DNA from 3 places in the Cupriavidus sp. PB-02 genome. Region 2 is predicted to be linked to each of the others. Evidence: predicted binding sites of a transcription regulator. Region 2 holds the regulator's gene; each other region holds the start of a gene.
The links. The regulator sigma-54, encoded in region 2, starts transcription at its own class of promoters, with help from an activator protein. The targets are predictions, from matches to a motif close to TGGCANGNAANCTGCTTT.
Positions count from the first base shown of each region.

Region 1: a site for sigma-54 is predicted at 2,535-2,552, ahead of urtA (urea ABC transporter substrate-binding protein). Genes of this name have one in related genera too.
Region 3: a site for sigma-54 is predicted at 3,202-3,219, ahead of AC10V3_RS05565 (circularly permuted type 2 ATP-grasp protein). Genes of this name have one in related genera too.

Region 1 covers NZ_CM177694.1:1,051,702-1,056,106, forward strand. The annotation lists gene cyoB (cytochrome o ubiquinol oxidase subunit I) at 1-1,183, shown strand, start outside; gene cyoC (cytochrome o ubiquinol oxidase subunit III) at 1,189-1,833, shown strand; gene cyoD (cytochrome o ubiquinol oxidase subunit IV) at 1,833-2,198, shown strand; gene urtA (urea ABC transporter substrate-binding protein) at 2,606-3,862, shown strand; gene urtB (urea ABC transporter permease subunit UrtB) at 4,017-4,405, shown strand, end outside.
Region 2 covers NZ_CM177694.1:355,519-359,923, forward strand. The annotation lists gene ptsN (PTS IIA-like nitrogen regulatory protein PtsN) at 1-134, opposite strand, end outside; gene hpf (ribosome hibernation-promoting factor, HPF/YfiA family) at 562-912, opposite strand; gene AC10V3_RS01780 (RNA polymerase factor sigma-54) at 961-2,439, opposite strand; gene lptB (LPS export ABC transporter ATP-binding protein) at 2,608-3,408, opposite strand; gene lptA (lipopolysaccharide transport periplasmic protein LptA) at 3,465-4,118, opposite strand; gene lptC (LPS export ABC transporter periplasmic protein LptC) at 4,233-4,405, opposite strand, start outside.
Region 3 covers NZ_CM177694.1:1,163,388-1,167,792, forward strand. The annotation lists gene AC10V3_RS05550 (MurR/RpiR family transcriptional regulator) at 1-316, opposite strand, end outside; gene edd (phosphogluconate dehydratase) at 572-2,479, shown strand; gene AC10V3_RS05560 (gluconokinase) at 2,627-3,133, shown strand; gene AC10V3_RS05565 (circularly permuted type 2 ATP-grasp protein) at 3,432-4,405, shown strand, end outside.

The DNA of each region.
Region 1 (4,405 bases), 700 kb from region 2:
CACGAACGACGGTGGCGGCAACGCCATGATGTACGTGAACCTGATCTGGATCTGGGGCCACCCCGAGGTGTACATCCTGATCCTGCCGGCGTTCGGTATCTTCTCTGAAGTCATCGCCACGTTCTCGGGCAAGAAGCTGTTCGGCTACAAGGGCATGGTGTACGCGACCGCCGCGATCATGGTGCTGTCGTTCATCGTGTGGCTACACCACTTCTTCACGATGGGCTCGGGCGCCAATGTCAACGCGTTCTTCGGCATCACGACCATGATCATCTCCATCCCGACCGGGGTGAAGATCTTCAACTGGCTGTTCACGATGTACCGCGGCCGGGTCCAGATGACCTCGCCGGTGCTGTGGACGCTGGGCTTCATGATCACCTTCGTGATCGGCGGCATGACCGGCGTGCTGATGGCCGTGCCGGCTGCCGACTTCGTGCTGCACAACAGCCTGTTCCTGATCGCCCACTTCCACAACGTGATCATCGGCGGCGTGCTGTTCGGCTACCTGGCTGGCATCACCTACTGGTGGCCGAAGGCGTTCGGCTTCACGCTGAACGAGCGCCTGGGCAAGTGCGCCTTCTGGTGCTGGCTGGTCGGTTTCTACTTCGCCTTCATGCCGCTGTACGTGCTGGGCCTGATGGGCATGACCCGCCGCCTGAACCACACCGACAACCCGGCCTGGACGCCGTGGCTGTACCTGGCCGTGGTCGGCGTGGTGTTCGTGGCACTGGGCATCTTCTTCCAGGTGCTGCAGATCGTCGTGTCGATCCGCGACCGCAAGAAGCTGGCCGACGTGACCGGCGACCCGTGGGGCGGCCGTACCCTGGAGTGGGCCACCTCGTCGCCGCCGCCGTTCTACAACTTCGCGCACACCCCGGTGGTGCGTGACCTGGACGCGTTCGCCGACATGAAGGCCCGTGGCGAGACGCTGCCGACCGAAGGCTACGAGAAGATCCACATGCCCAAGAACACGGGCGCGGGCTTCATCATCGGCGCCTTCAGCCTGGTGTTCGGCTTTGCCCTGACCTGGCATATCTGGTGGATGGCCATCGTTGGCCTGGTGGGCATGATCTGGGCGTTTATCCACCGCAGCAACGACGACCATATCGACTACTACGTGCCGGCCACCGAGGTCGAGCAGATCGAAACGCGCCAACTGCAGCGCATTGCTTCGCAGGCCTAAGAACCATGTCGACTCAAGTCCTAGACCGCATCCCCGCGCAGGCCGGCGCCTCGGCTCACGCCGACGCCCATGGCCATGACCATGCGCACCACGATACCAGTGCCAATACGGTGTATGGCTTCTGGATCTACCTGATGAGCGACTGCATCATCTTCGCCGGACTGTTCGCGGCCTTCGCCGTGCTGCGCGGCGAAGTGGCAGGCGGCCCGTCGGGCAAGGAGCTGTTCGAGCTCAACTACGTGCTGGTGGAGACCTTCATCCTGCTGTTCTCCTCGATCACGTACGGCATGGCGATGATCTCGCTGCAGAACCGCAGCCTGAGCCGCGTGCAGGTGTGGCTCGGCATCACGTTCCTGCTGGGCCTGGCCTTCATGGCGATGGAAATCAACGAGTTCCACCACCTGATCGCCGAAGGCGCCGGCCCGGGCCGCAGCGCGTTCCTGTCGTCGTTCTTCACGCTGGTCGGCACCCACGGCCTGCACGTCGCCAGCGGCATGCTGTGGATGATCGTGCTGATGTGGCAACTGGCCAGGAAGGGCATCACCCCAACGCTGGTCAAGCGCCTGACTTGCCTGTCGCTGTTCTGGCACTTCCTGGACGTGGTCTGGATCGGCGTCTTTACCGTGGTCTACCTGATGGGAGCAGTGTGATGGCACAACACAACGCACCGGCGGCGCATGGCGCCCACGACTCGCACGCGCATGCCTCGCATGACACCCATGCCAGCTTCAAGTCGTACGCGATCGGCTTTATCCTGGCCGTGATCCTGACCGTGATCCCGTTCAAGCTCGTGATGGACGGGACCATGGACAAGGGCACCATCCTCTGGATCATCCTGGGCATGGCCGCGGTCCAGATCCTGGTCCACCTGAAGTACTTCCTGCACCTGGACTCGTCGTCCGAGCAGCGCAGCAACGTGGTCGCGCTGCTGTTCACGGTGCTGGTGCTGGTGATCGTGCTGGCGGGTTCGCTGTGGATCATGCACAACCTGAATACCAACATGATGGTGATGTAAGGACTGAAGTCCTGGCATCGAGAAACGGGGCCCCGCGAGGGGCCCCGTTTTTTTGCTGCGTGGCTTCGCTACAGCCTTAGGGTTTGAACGTATCTACGGGTTTAAGTGTGCGCTTAATATCCGGGCGGGACGCGCACCCCCCGTATGGGTCCGCCCGGTTCTGGCGCACGCCTTCGTCGTGATCGCGCACGCGATGCACTGTGGGTGCACGCATTTGTGCCGGCGCACTGTCTCAGTGCGCACGTGCAATGCACGCCCATGGTGCGCGCAGGGGTCGCCGGCCTCGTCGCGCCACGCCGGCCGCCAGTATCCGGCCTCAAACCGCCAGGACTCCAATGGCACGCTAGTTGCAGAAGCATCACCCGGGGAGCGTAGTCCCTGACTAACACCATAAACGGGAGCTGCAAATGCAACGACGTGACATGCTGAAGCTGTCGGCCATCGCCGCCGCGGCAATGATCGGTATCAGCCCGCTGGCCATGGCGCAGTCCAAGGAACCGATCAAGGTCGGTATCCTGCACTCGCTGTCCGGCACGATGGCCATCTCGGAAACGTCGCTGAAAGACGTGGCCCTGATGACCATCGACGAGATCAACAAGAGCGGCGGCGTGCTCGGCCGCAAGCTCGAGCCGGTGGTGGTGGACCCGGCCTCCAACTGGCCGCTGTTCGCGGAGAAGGCGCGCCAGCTGGTCAGCAAGGACAAGGTTGCGGTGACCTTCGGCTGCTGGACCTCCGTGTCGCGCAAGTCGGTGCTCCCGGTCTATGAGGAACTGAACTCGCTGCTGTTCTACCCGGTGCAGTATGAAGGCGAGGAAATGTCCAAGAACGTCTTCTACACCGGCGCGGCGCCCAACCAGCAGGCGATCCCGGCGGTGGAATACCTGATGAGCAAGGAAGGTGGCGGCGCCAAGCGCTTCTACTTGCTGGGCACTGACTACGTCTACCCGCGCACCACCAACAAGATCCTGCGCGCCTTCCTGAAGAGCAAGGGCGTTGCCGACAAGGACATCGAAGAGGTCTACACGCCGTTTGGCCACAGCGACTACCAGACCATCGTCGCCAATATCAAGAAGTTCTCGCAGGGCGGCAAGACCGCGGTGATCTCGACCATCAACGGCGACTCCAACGTGCCGTTCTACAAGGAACTGGGCAACGCCGGCCTGAAGGCCAAGGACGTGCCGGTGGTGGCGTTCTCGGTGGGTGAGGAGGAACTGCGCGGCATCGACACCAAGCCGCTGGTTGGCCACCTGGCCGCGTGGAACTACTTCATGTCGGTCAAGAACCCCGAGAACGACGCCTTCCGCAAGCAGTGGGCGGCGTGGGTCAAGGCCAACAACCTGCCGGGCGGCGACAAGCGCGTGACCAACGACCCGATGGAAGCCACCTACGTGGGCATCAAGATGTGGGCGCAGGCCGTGAAGAAGGCCGGGTCCACCGACGCCGACAAGGTGCGTGCGGCGATGTACGGCCAGACCTTCAAGGCGCCGGACGGCTTCACGCTGACCATGGGCGAGAACCACCACCTGTACAAGCCAGTGATGATCGGCGAAGTGAAGGGCGATGGCCAGTTCTCGGTGGTGTGGAAGACGCCGAAGGCGGTGCGCGCGCAGCCGTGGAGCCCGTTTATCACGGGTAATGAAGGCAAGCCGGACAAGGTGATGTAAGCGGACGCAAGTCCGTCTCCCTGGCGATAGCTTCCTGCTCCCGCAAGGCGGGGGAGGGAAGCGCGTCGCCCCCTTCTCGCACACCAGAACAACAAGGCGCATAAGCGCCGCCACTCCGCCAGCCCTTATGCGCCAACACCTCCCGATAAACGCGATGCCGTGGCTGCGCGCCATGCTGGCAGCGCTGCTGCTGGCCGCGGCGCCGTGGGCCGCGGCGCTGACGCAGGCTGACCTGAAGCCGCTGGTCGAAGACGATTTCGACGCCAAGACCGCGGCGCTGACCGCGCTGGCGAAGGCACCGCCCGAGCAGGCCGGCCCGATCCTGAAAGCCTTGCAGGACGATGCGCTGCAATACGCACCATCGGTCGGCATGGTGCGGCAGGACGGCGACAAGACCGTCGATGCGATCACCGGCAAACCAGTCTCGGTGAAGACCGACGAACTGGAATCGCTGACCCTGAACAACAGCTTGCGTGCACTGGTCGACAGCGCCGCCAGCAGCCTGCTGCTGCAGTCGCCCGACATCGCGGTGCGCGCGCAGGC
Region 2 (4,405 bases):
GTCACAGTAGCGCGCGCCACGCCATGGTTGTTCTCGAAGAGGAGCCCGGCCTGCTCGAACACACGCTTCTTGCTGGTGACGCTTACATCGAGGTTGATGTTGCCGGGTGGCAGCAATTTGGCCAAACGATTCATGGGCGATGCGCAGGATTTCAGTTAGCGGGGCGGATCAGCCGTTCCGGCCGGGCAGTGGGCTGCTGCGGGCGGCTGCAAAGTCACTCGACGCCGGGCCGTCAGCCGCCCGCGGGCGTCCGGCCATTATAGAGCAGCGGCTTCCTCCCCATTGTGCAGCGCAGCGCCGGATTCGGGTGCAAAACGACACAAGGTCACGCACCGGGTTGGATGCAAAAAATGCCCGCCTGCCATGTATGGCGCAGCATACACCTTGCCGCCGTCGTTGCGAACACCCTCGCCCAATCGGGTGGTACTAGTTTGCACCGCCGCCACAGCCAGGGCGCTTTATGCTCATTTTCTGGCGCCAGGGCGCAAAAAAGCCGCGTTTGAGCGCGGCTTGCCTGTCTAGTCTCGGATTCGACGGCTCGCTGGGAGCCGCCGGGCACGGTCATTGCTGCATTTGCGCTGCGGCCATCTGATATTTGACCGCCTCGCGGTCGTGGCTTTGCACGCGGTCCTTGTAGCGGATCACCTGACGGTCGAGCTTGTCGACGAGCGCGTCGATTGCCGCATACAGGTCTTCGTGATGCGCTTCAACAAAGATGTCCTTGCCCCTGAGATGTAGATTGATTTCCGCGTACTGGCGCCGGTCCTTTTCTTTGTGATTATCGACAGAGAGCAGCACGCTAACGCCAATGACTTGATCGAAATGCCTGACGATTCGCTCCAGCTTCGTTTCCACGTACTCACGCAATGCCGGCGTGATGTCAAGGTGGTGTCCACTGATCTTGAAGTTCATAGCGCTTCTCCTTCTGAAAGAGCCTCACCAGGCAGGCGGTGGGCTCGGCTACAAAGACTTGCGGAGATTGACTGCGGGGATTTTCAGGGCTTCGCGATACTTGGCAACGGTGCGGCGTGCGACAACGAAGCCTTGTTCGCCCAGCAGTTCGGCAATGCGACTGTCGGAAAGGGGATTCCTCGGGTCTTCGGCTCCTATCAGTTGCTTGATCAAGGCGCGGATGGCCGTTGATGAAGCCGCGCCACCGGTTTCGGTGGACACGTGGCTGCCGAAGAAGTACTTCAGTTCGAAAGTACCCATCGGCGTTGCCATGTATTTATTGGTCGTCACCCGGGAGATGGTTGACTCGTGTAAACCCAGTGTATCGGCAATCTCCCTCAAAACCAAGGGGCGCATGGCGATTTCGCCGTGGGTGAAAAAGTTCTTTTGACGCTCGACAATGGCCTGTGAGACACGCAGGATGGTGTCGAACCGTTGCTGGATGTTCTTGATCAGCCACCGCGCTTCCTGCAGCTTCTGCTGCAGGCCGGCCGTGCCCGACTCGCCCTTGGCGCCGCGCAGGATCTGCGCGTACATATCGTTGATGCGCAGCCGCGGCATCACATCCGGGTTGAGTTGCGCGGTCCAGCCGCCGCCGCTCTTGCGCACGAATACATCGGGCACCACGAAATCGGCTTCCGGGCGGCTGTAGGCATGGCCGGGATAGGGCGCGAGCGAGCGGATCAGTTCATGCGCCGCCTTCAGCGCCGCTTCGTCCACCTGCAGCGCCTTCTTCAGCCGCGTGTAGTCGCGCACTGCCAGCAGTTCCAGGTGGTTGGTGACGATGACCAGCGCCAGGTCGCGCTGCGGGTGCTTCAGGCGCCGCAATTGCAGCGCGAGGCACTCGGCGGCATTGCGCGCGCCCACGCCGGGCGGATCGAAGCTCTGCAGCAGCGTCAGGATCGCGTGGACTTCCTCGATCTCGAATTCGAGTTCTTCCGGCAGCTCGGTGCAGATTTCCTCGAGCGACGCGCTCAGGTAGCCGTCGTCGTCCAGCGATTCGATCAGGAAGATCGCCAGGCCCTTGTCGCGCGTCGAGATCTTCAGCGGCGCGAGCTGCTCCATCAGGTATTCGCGCAGCGTCGGCTCGGCGTCGCGCAGCTGCATCGGCGTCTTTTCGTCATCGTCGCCTTGCGGCCGGCGGGCGAAGTCGTCAAGGCTCCAGTCGCTGCCATAGTCGTCGCCGCTGCTGCTGTCGCCGTAGCTGTCATTGTCGCCCGCGGCGTCGGTGCGCGCGTCACCGTTTCCTTGCGGCTCGGCCGGCGCGGGTGCGGGCGCGCTCTGCAGGTTGACCGAGCCGTCGGCGGCCACGCGCAGCGGGCTTTCGATCCAGTCGTTCTCACGCTCGAGCAGGGGGTTTTCCGTCAGCGCCTGTTCGACTTCCTGCTGCAGTTCCAGCGTTGAAAGCTGCAGCAGCCGGATCGACTGCTGCAGTTGCGGGGTGAGTGCCAGGTGCTGGGAGAGGCGGAGCTGTAGCGACGGTTTCATGCGACCTATTTTATGCGCATCTTTCCGTTGTTGGAACGGAAATTGCTATCGCTGATGCGCTCTGATCGCCGCACGCTGTGGGGTATCCCACGCGCTGCCTGAACAAAACCTGCCGTGTGTGGTAGCGCTCGAGACAACGCTTCTGACCACTTTCAGCAGGCCGGTACATCACATGCGGAAGTTCTCGCCCAGGTAGACGCGCCGCACCGATTCGTTGGCGATGATCTCTTCGGGCTCGCCCGCGGCCAGCACCGTGCCTTCGCTGATGATGTAGGCGTGGTCGCAGATGCCGAGCGTTTCGCGCACGTTGTGATCGGTAATCAGCACGCCGATATTGCGCGCCTTCAGGAAGCTGACGATGCGCTGGATCTCGCCCACCGCGATCGGATCCACGCCGGCGAAGGGCTCGTCCAGCAGGATGAAGCGCGGCGACGAGGCCAGTGCGCGCGCGATCTCCACGCGGCGGCGCTCGCCACCCGACAGCGACAGCGCCGGGTTGTTGCGCAGGTGCGCGATCTGCAGGTCGTCGAGCAGCGAATCGAGGCGGCGGTCGATCTCGGCCTTGCCCAGCGGCTTGCCGTTTTCCACCTGCAGCTCCAGCACGGCGCGGATGTTCTCCTCGACGTTGAGCTTGCGGAAGACCGAGGCCTCCTGCGGCAGGTAGGACAGCCCCATGCGTGCGCGCTCGTGGATCGGCAGGCCGCTGATATGGTCGCCGTCGAGCACGATATCGCCCTCGTCCAGCGCCACCAGGCCGACGATCATGTAGAACGAGGTGGTCTTGCCCGCGCCGTTGGGGCCGAGCAGCCCGACCACCTCGCCGCTCTTCACGTCCAGCGAGACATCCTTGACCACCGTGCGCGTGCCATAGCGCTTCCTCAGGTGGCGCACGACCAGCGTGCTGCCCCCGGCTAGGACGGTGGAGGCTTCGACGAAAGGCTTTTCGGCAATCGTTGCGGTATCGGTCATTGGCTCAGGCATTCATTCAGGCGGCGGCGCAGGGGATGTCGTATGCGGCGCCGGCGTCAGGGTTTGTTGGCCGGCGCGGGCGCGGACTTCAGGTTCAGCGGCGAGCCGCCGGCACCGGGCGCGCCTTGGGCGCCCTGGTCCTGGCGCGGCGACAGCACTGCGCGCACGCGGCCGGAAGGATTGGCGGGCGAGCCCTCGCCGCCGCTACCGGCAGCCGTGTAGAACTCCTTGCGGCTGTCGTAGGTCAGCACCGCGCCGCGGATCTCGTCGACCATCTTGGCACCCTGCAGGCGGGCCATGCGGGCATTGCCGATCAGCTTGGACAGTTCCTGCTTGCCGTCGTATTCGATGCGGTCGCCCCAGCCGTCGATATATTCATCGACACCCTCGCGCTTCTGCCGGATATACGCCTGCTTGCCCGGCTTGGCGGTGGCCACGGCGAACTGATAACCCTCCGGGTCGGTGCGCAGCTCGGCCGCGTCCGACTTCAGGATCATGGTGCCCTTGGTCAGCACCACGTTGCCGGTGAGCGTATAGATCTGCTTGACGTCGTCGTAGCTGGCGTTGTCGGCCTCCAGCACCATCGGCTTGTCGCGGTCCGCGCGCTCGGCAAGGGCGGGCTGGGCCAGCAGCAGGCCGAAGGCCACTGCCGAAGCCAGCAGGGCAGGGGCGGTGCGTCGACGGGACGATGTCGTCAGGAAAGCAGTCATGTTGGCAGGGGTCGCTGGAGGGCGTCTTGGTACGTTTTGGTACGTGTTGGTGGTGCCTGGGGCGGGCGGGGTTCGTTGCAGCCTTGCTGCCAACGGGGCCCCGTGCCGGGATCATCACCGGCCCGGCGACGGTCCGGTGATGATGGTGCCGCGTACATTGCCGAGCAATTGTACTTCGCGGGTGACGTTGTTGAAGATCAGGCCGTTGGCTGTCATCACCGAGGGGCCGCGCGTGAGCTTGACCGCCTTGTCGGTCTTGACGATGTCGTCGTTGAGCAGCAGCTGGA
Region 3 (4,405 bases), 810 kb from region 2:
TCATCAGCGTGGCGATGGTGCGGTCGAAGACTTTGCCGGCGATATCGGCAGGGCGGTCGTGCGCCTCCACGTCCTGGTGCACGAAGGGCGTGCCGCCGCCGACGTTTTGCGCAAACTGCAGCTTGAATTCGCGAAAGCCATCATACCCCAGCGCCGCGCAGAAGCGCGCGATGGTCGGCTGCGACACGCCGGCGCGCTCGGCCAGCTCGGGCATCGACAGCCGGATCACGGCGGCGCCGTGCCTGGCGACGTAGTCCGCCAGGCGGCGTTCGGAAGGGCGGAGCGTGTCGTAGACGGCAAGGATTCGGTCGCGCATGGCGGCGGGGTGTTAGCAAGCGGGTAGGAGATATGTAGATATTCTACATGGATTGGCGCGGCATCTTGCCCGAAACCCGGCAGGGTGCGCAGTCAGGGTTTGCCCGTATTCCGTGCATTCTCCGTGTACGGATGCGCAATTGTGACGCATGACCCCGTCGACGGCACGCTCTCGATCGGTATAATGTAGAAATTCTACATACGATGGCACAGCGCATGCTGCGCCGTCGCCAAGCCCACAAGGAACGTCTCCGCCATGCCCATCGCCGTCCATGCCGAGCTTCTGGCCGTCACCGAACAAATCGTCGAACGCAGCCGCGCCAGCCGCGCCGCCTACCTTGCCCGCTGCGAGCGCGCGCAGGCCGAGCTGGGTCCGCTGCGCGGCATGTCATGCGCTAACCTGGCCCATGGCTTTGCCGCGCTGCCGGCCAATGACAAGCTCAAGCTGCGCGTCGATCATGCGCCCAACCTGGGCATCGTCACCGCCTACAACGACATGCTGTCGGCGCACCAGCCCTACGAGCGCTATCCCGGCGTGATCCGCGAAGCGGCGCGCGCGGTCGGTGCGGTGGCGCAGGTGGCAGGCGGCGTGCCGGCGATGTGCGACGGCATCACGCAAGGCAATCCGGGCATGGAGCTGTCGCTGTTCTCGCGCGACGCGATCGCCATGGGCACCGCGGTCGCACTGTCGCACAACACCTTTGACGCGGCGCTGATGCTGGGCGTATGCGACAAGATCGTGCCGGGCCTGCTGATGGGCGCACTCCAGTTCGGCCACCTGCCGATGGTGTTCGTGCCGGCGGGGCCGATGGCCACCGGCCTGTCCAACAAGGAAAAGGCGCGCGTGCGCCAGCTCTATGCCACCGGCCAGGTGGGCCGCGACGCGCTGCTCGAGGCCGAATGCCAGGCCTACCACGGCGCCGGCACCTGCACCTTCTACGGCACCGCCAACAGCAACCAGTTCCTGATGGAAATCATGGGCCTGCACCTGCCGGGCGCGGCCTTCGTGCACCCGGACAGCGGCCTGCGCGACGCGCTGACGGCCGCCGCGGCGCAGCGGGCCATCGAACTGCGTGCGCGTGGCGACCAATACCTGCCGCTGGCGCGCATCGTCGACGAGCACGCGATCGCCAACGCGATGGTCGGCCTGCTGGCCACCGGCGGCTCCACCAACCACACCATCCACCTGGTGGCGATGGCGCGCGCGGCCGGGATCGTGATCGACTGGAACGACTTCGATCGCCTGTCGCGCATCACGCCGCTGCTGGCGCGCGTCTACCCGAACGGCTCGGCTGACGTGAACCACTTCCACGCCGCCGGCGGCGCCGGCCTGGTCATTCGCGAGCTGTTGCAGGCCGGGCTGCTGCACGAGGACGTGCAGACCGTGGCCGGCCCCGGCCTGGCGCGCTACACGCAGGAGCCGGTGATGACCGACGGCGTGCTGCGCTGGCGCGACGGCGCGGCGCAAACCGGCGACGAGCAGGTGGTGGCCAGCGCCGCGGCGCCGTTCTCGCCCGAGGGCGGGCTGCGGCTGATGCAGGGCAACCTGGGCCGCGGCGTGATCAAGGTGTCCGCGGTCGCGCCGGAGCACCGCGTGGTCGAGGCGCCGGTGCGGGTGTTCGATGCGCAGGAAGGGCTGCAGGCTGCCTTCGATGCCGGCGAGCTGACCGGCGACGTGGTCGCGGTGGTCCGCTTCCAGGGCCCCAACGCCAACGGCATGCCCGAGTTGCACCGGCTGACGCCCGTGCTGGGCGCGCTGCAGGACGCCGGCCACAAGGTGGCGCTGGTGACCGACGGCCGCATGTCCGGCGCGTCGGGCAAGGTGCCGGCGGTGATCCACGTCGGTCCGGAAGCGCTCGCCGGTGGTCCGCTGGCGCGCGTGCGCGACGGCGACCGCGTCCGCGTGGACGCCGTTGCCGGCACGCTGCAATGGCTGGGCGACGAGGCCGCGTTCGCGGCGCGGGAGCTGGCCGCGGCGCCGGCCGACGATTTTGCGCAGTTCAGCCTGGGGCGGGGCTTGTTCGGCCTGTTCCGGCGCCATGCCCGCATCGCGGAAGAGGGCGGCAGCGCACTCGACCTGTCCGAGGCGGATGCCGCCGCGGTTGCCAAAGCCGGCGCAAGCGGCAGCAAGCCTGCCGCCGCGGAGCAAACCGTCGCACAATAGCCAGGCCAGAGGCCGATTTTTCCCCCTGAAGTTTCCAGCGGGGCGGCAGCGCCCCCGGACGCCTTTGCGTCGCCGCAAGGACGTCAGGCTGGACAAGGACCGACAAGGATGGCCACACCATCCGATACCAAGACCGACGGAGCAGACATGATCTATATCCTGATGGGCGTTTCCGGCAGCGGCAAGACCACGGTCGGCCAGATGCTGGCGCAGCGCCTTGGCTGCGGCTTCCAAGACGCCGACGCGTTCCACGGTGAAGCCAACAAGGCCAAGATGCACGCGGGCATCCCGCTCACCGACGAGGACCGCTGGCCCTGGCTGGCGGCGATGCGTGCGGCCATCGACGCGGCTCGCGCCGAAGGCCGCACGCACGTGTTCACCTGCTCGGCGCTGCGCCAGGTGTACCGTGACCGGCTGACGCCGCCCGACGGCGGCGTGACCTTCGTCTTCATGAAGGGCGATGCGTCGCTGATCGGCCAGCGCCTGTCCGAGCGTACCGAGCACTTCTTTAACCCGGACCTGCTGCAGAGCCAGCTCGATACCCTCGAGGAACCGCGCGACGCGCTGGTGCTCGATATCCGCCAGTCCCCCGAGGCGCTGGTGGACACGATTCTGCAGGCCAACACAGCGCAGGGCGCCGGCGCGACGCGCTGAGGGCTGCACCGATCCTCCCGGGCTCCAAACGGCCGCCAGCCTCGCTGGCGGCCGTTTTTTACGTGCGCTGGCAGACATCTTGCTAGTTCACTTTCCGTGCCGGCCAGCGTCTGCCAGCTTGCGGCTTTCGCCGGCACAAGTATGCTGAAAGGGCCAGTGACTCGACAGCATCGCCGCGGCACCCCCGAACGGGCAGCGGCGGCGGGCTTGGGGCAGGACAGCCAGGGCAAAACCAGGGCGCCGGTAGCAGCGAGGAAGTGGCGGCACCGGAAGCCCGCGACATGGAGGAACGGCCATCATGGCGGGGCGGTATTTCGACGAGATGCTGGACTGGCGCACCGACGGGGCGCCCAAGGTCATCCAGGCAGGACAGGCATTGCCCGAAAGTGCGGTGCGTCAACACTACCGGCATTTCGCGGACTGGCTGGCGCGGCAGTCTGAAAGCACCATGGACAACAAGCGCGCAGAGGCGGACCTGATCTTCCGGCGCGTGGGGATTACCTTTGCCGTCTACGGCGACAAGGACGAAGCCAACAGCGGCACCGAGCGCACCATCCCGTTCGACGTGATCCCGCGCATCTTCCCGGCCAGCGAGTGGGCGCTGCTGGAAAAAGGCCTGCGCCAGCGCGTGGCGGCGCTGAACCGCTTTATCCACGACATCTACCACGGCCAGGACATCATCCGCGCCGGCGTGATCCCGCCCGACCAGATCTACAACAACGCCCAGTACCGGCCCGAGATGCTCGGCGTCGACGTGCCGCGCGACATCTACGCCCATGTGGCCGGCATCGACGTGGTGCGCGCCGGCGAGGGCGAGTTCTACGTGCTGGAAGACAACCTGCGCGTGCCTTCGGGCGTGTCGTACATGCTGGAAAACCGCAAGATGATGATGCGGTTGTTCCCGGACTTGTTCGCTCGCAACCGTGTGGCGCCGGTGGCGCACTACCCGGACCTGCTGCTCGACATGCTGCGTGGCGTCTCGCCGCAGGCCATCGCCGATCCCACCGTGGTGGTGCTGACCCCCGGCATGTACAACTCGGCCTACTTCGAGCATGCCTTCCTGGCACAGCAGATGGGGGTGGAGCTGGTGGAAGGCAGCGACCTCTTCGTCGAGGACGACCACCTGTTCATGCGCACCACGCAGGGCCCGCAGCGCATCGACGTGATCTACCGCCGCGTCGACGACGACTTCCTCGATCCGCTGGTGTTCCGGCCCGATTCCGCGCTGGGCGCGGCGGGGCTGCTGTCGGTCTACCGTGCCGGCAACGTGAC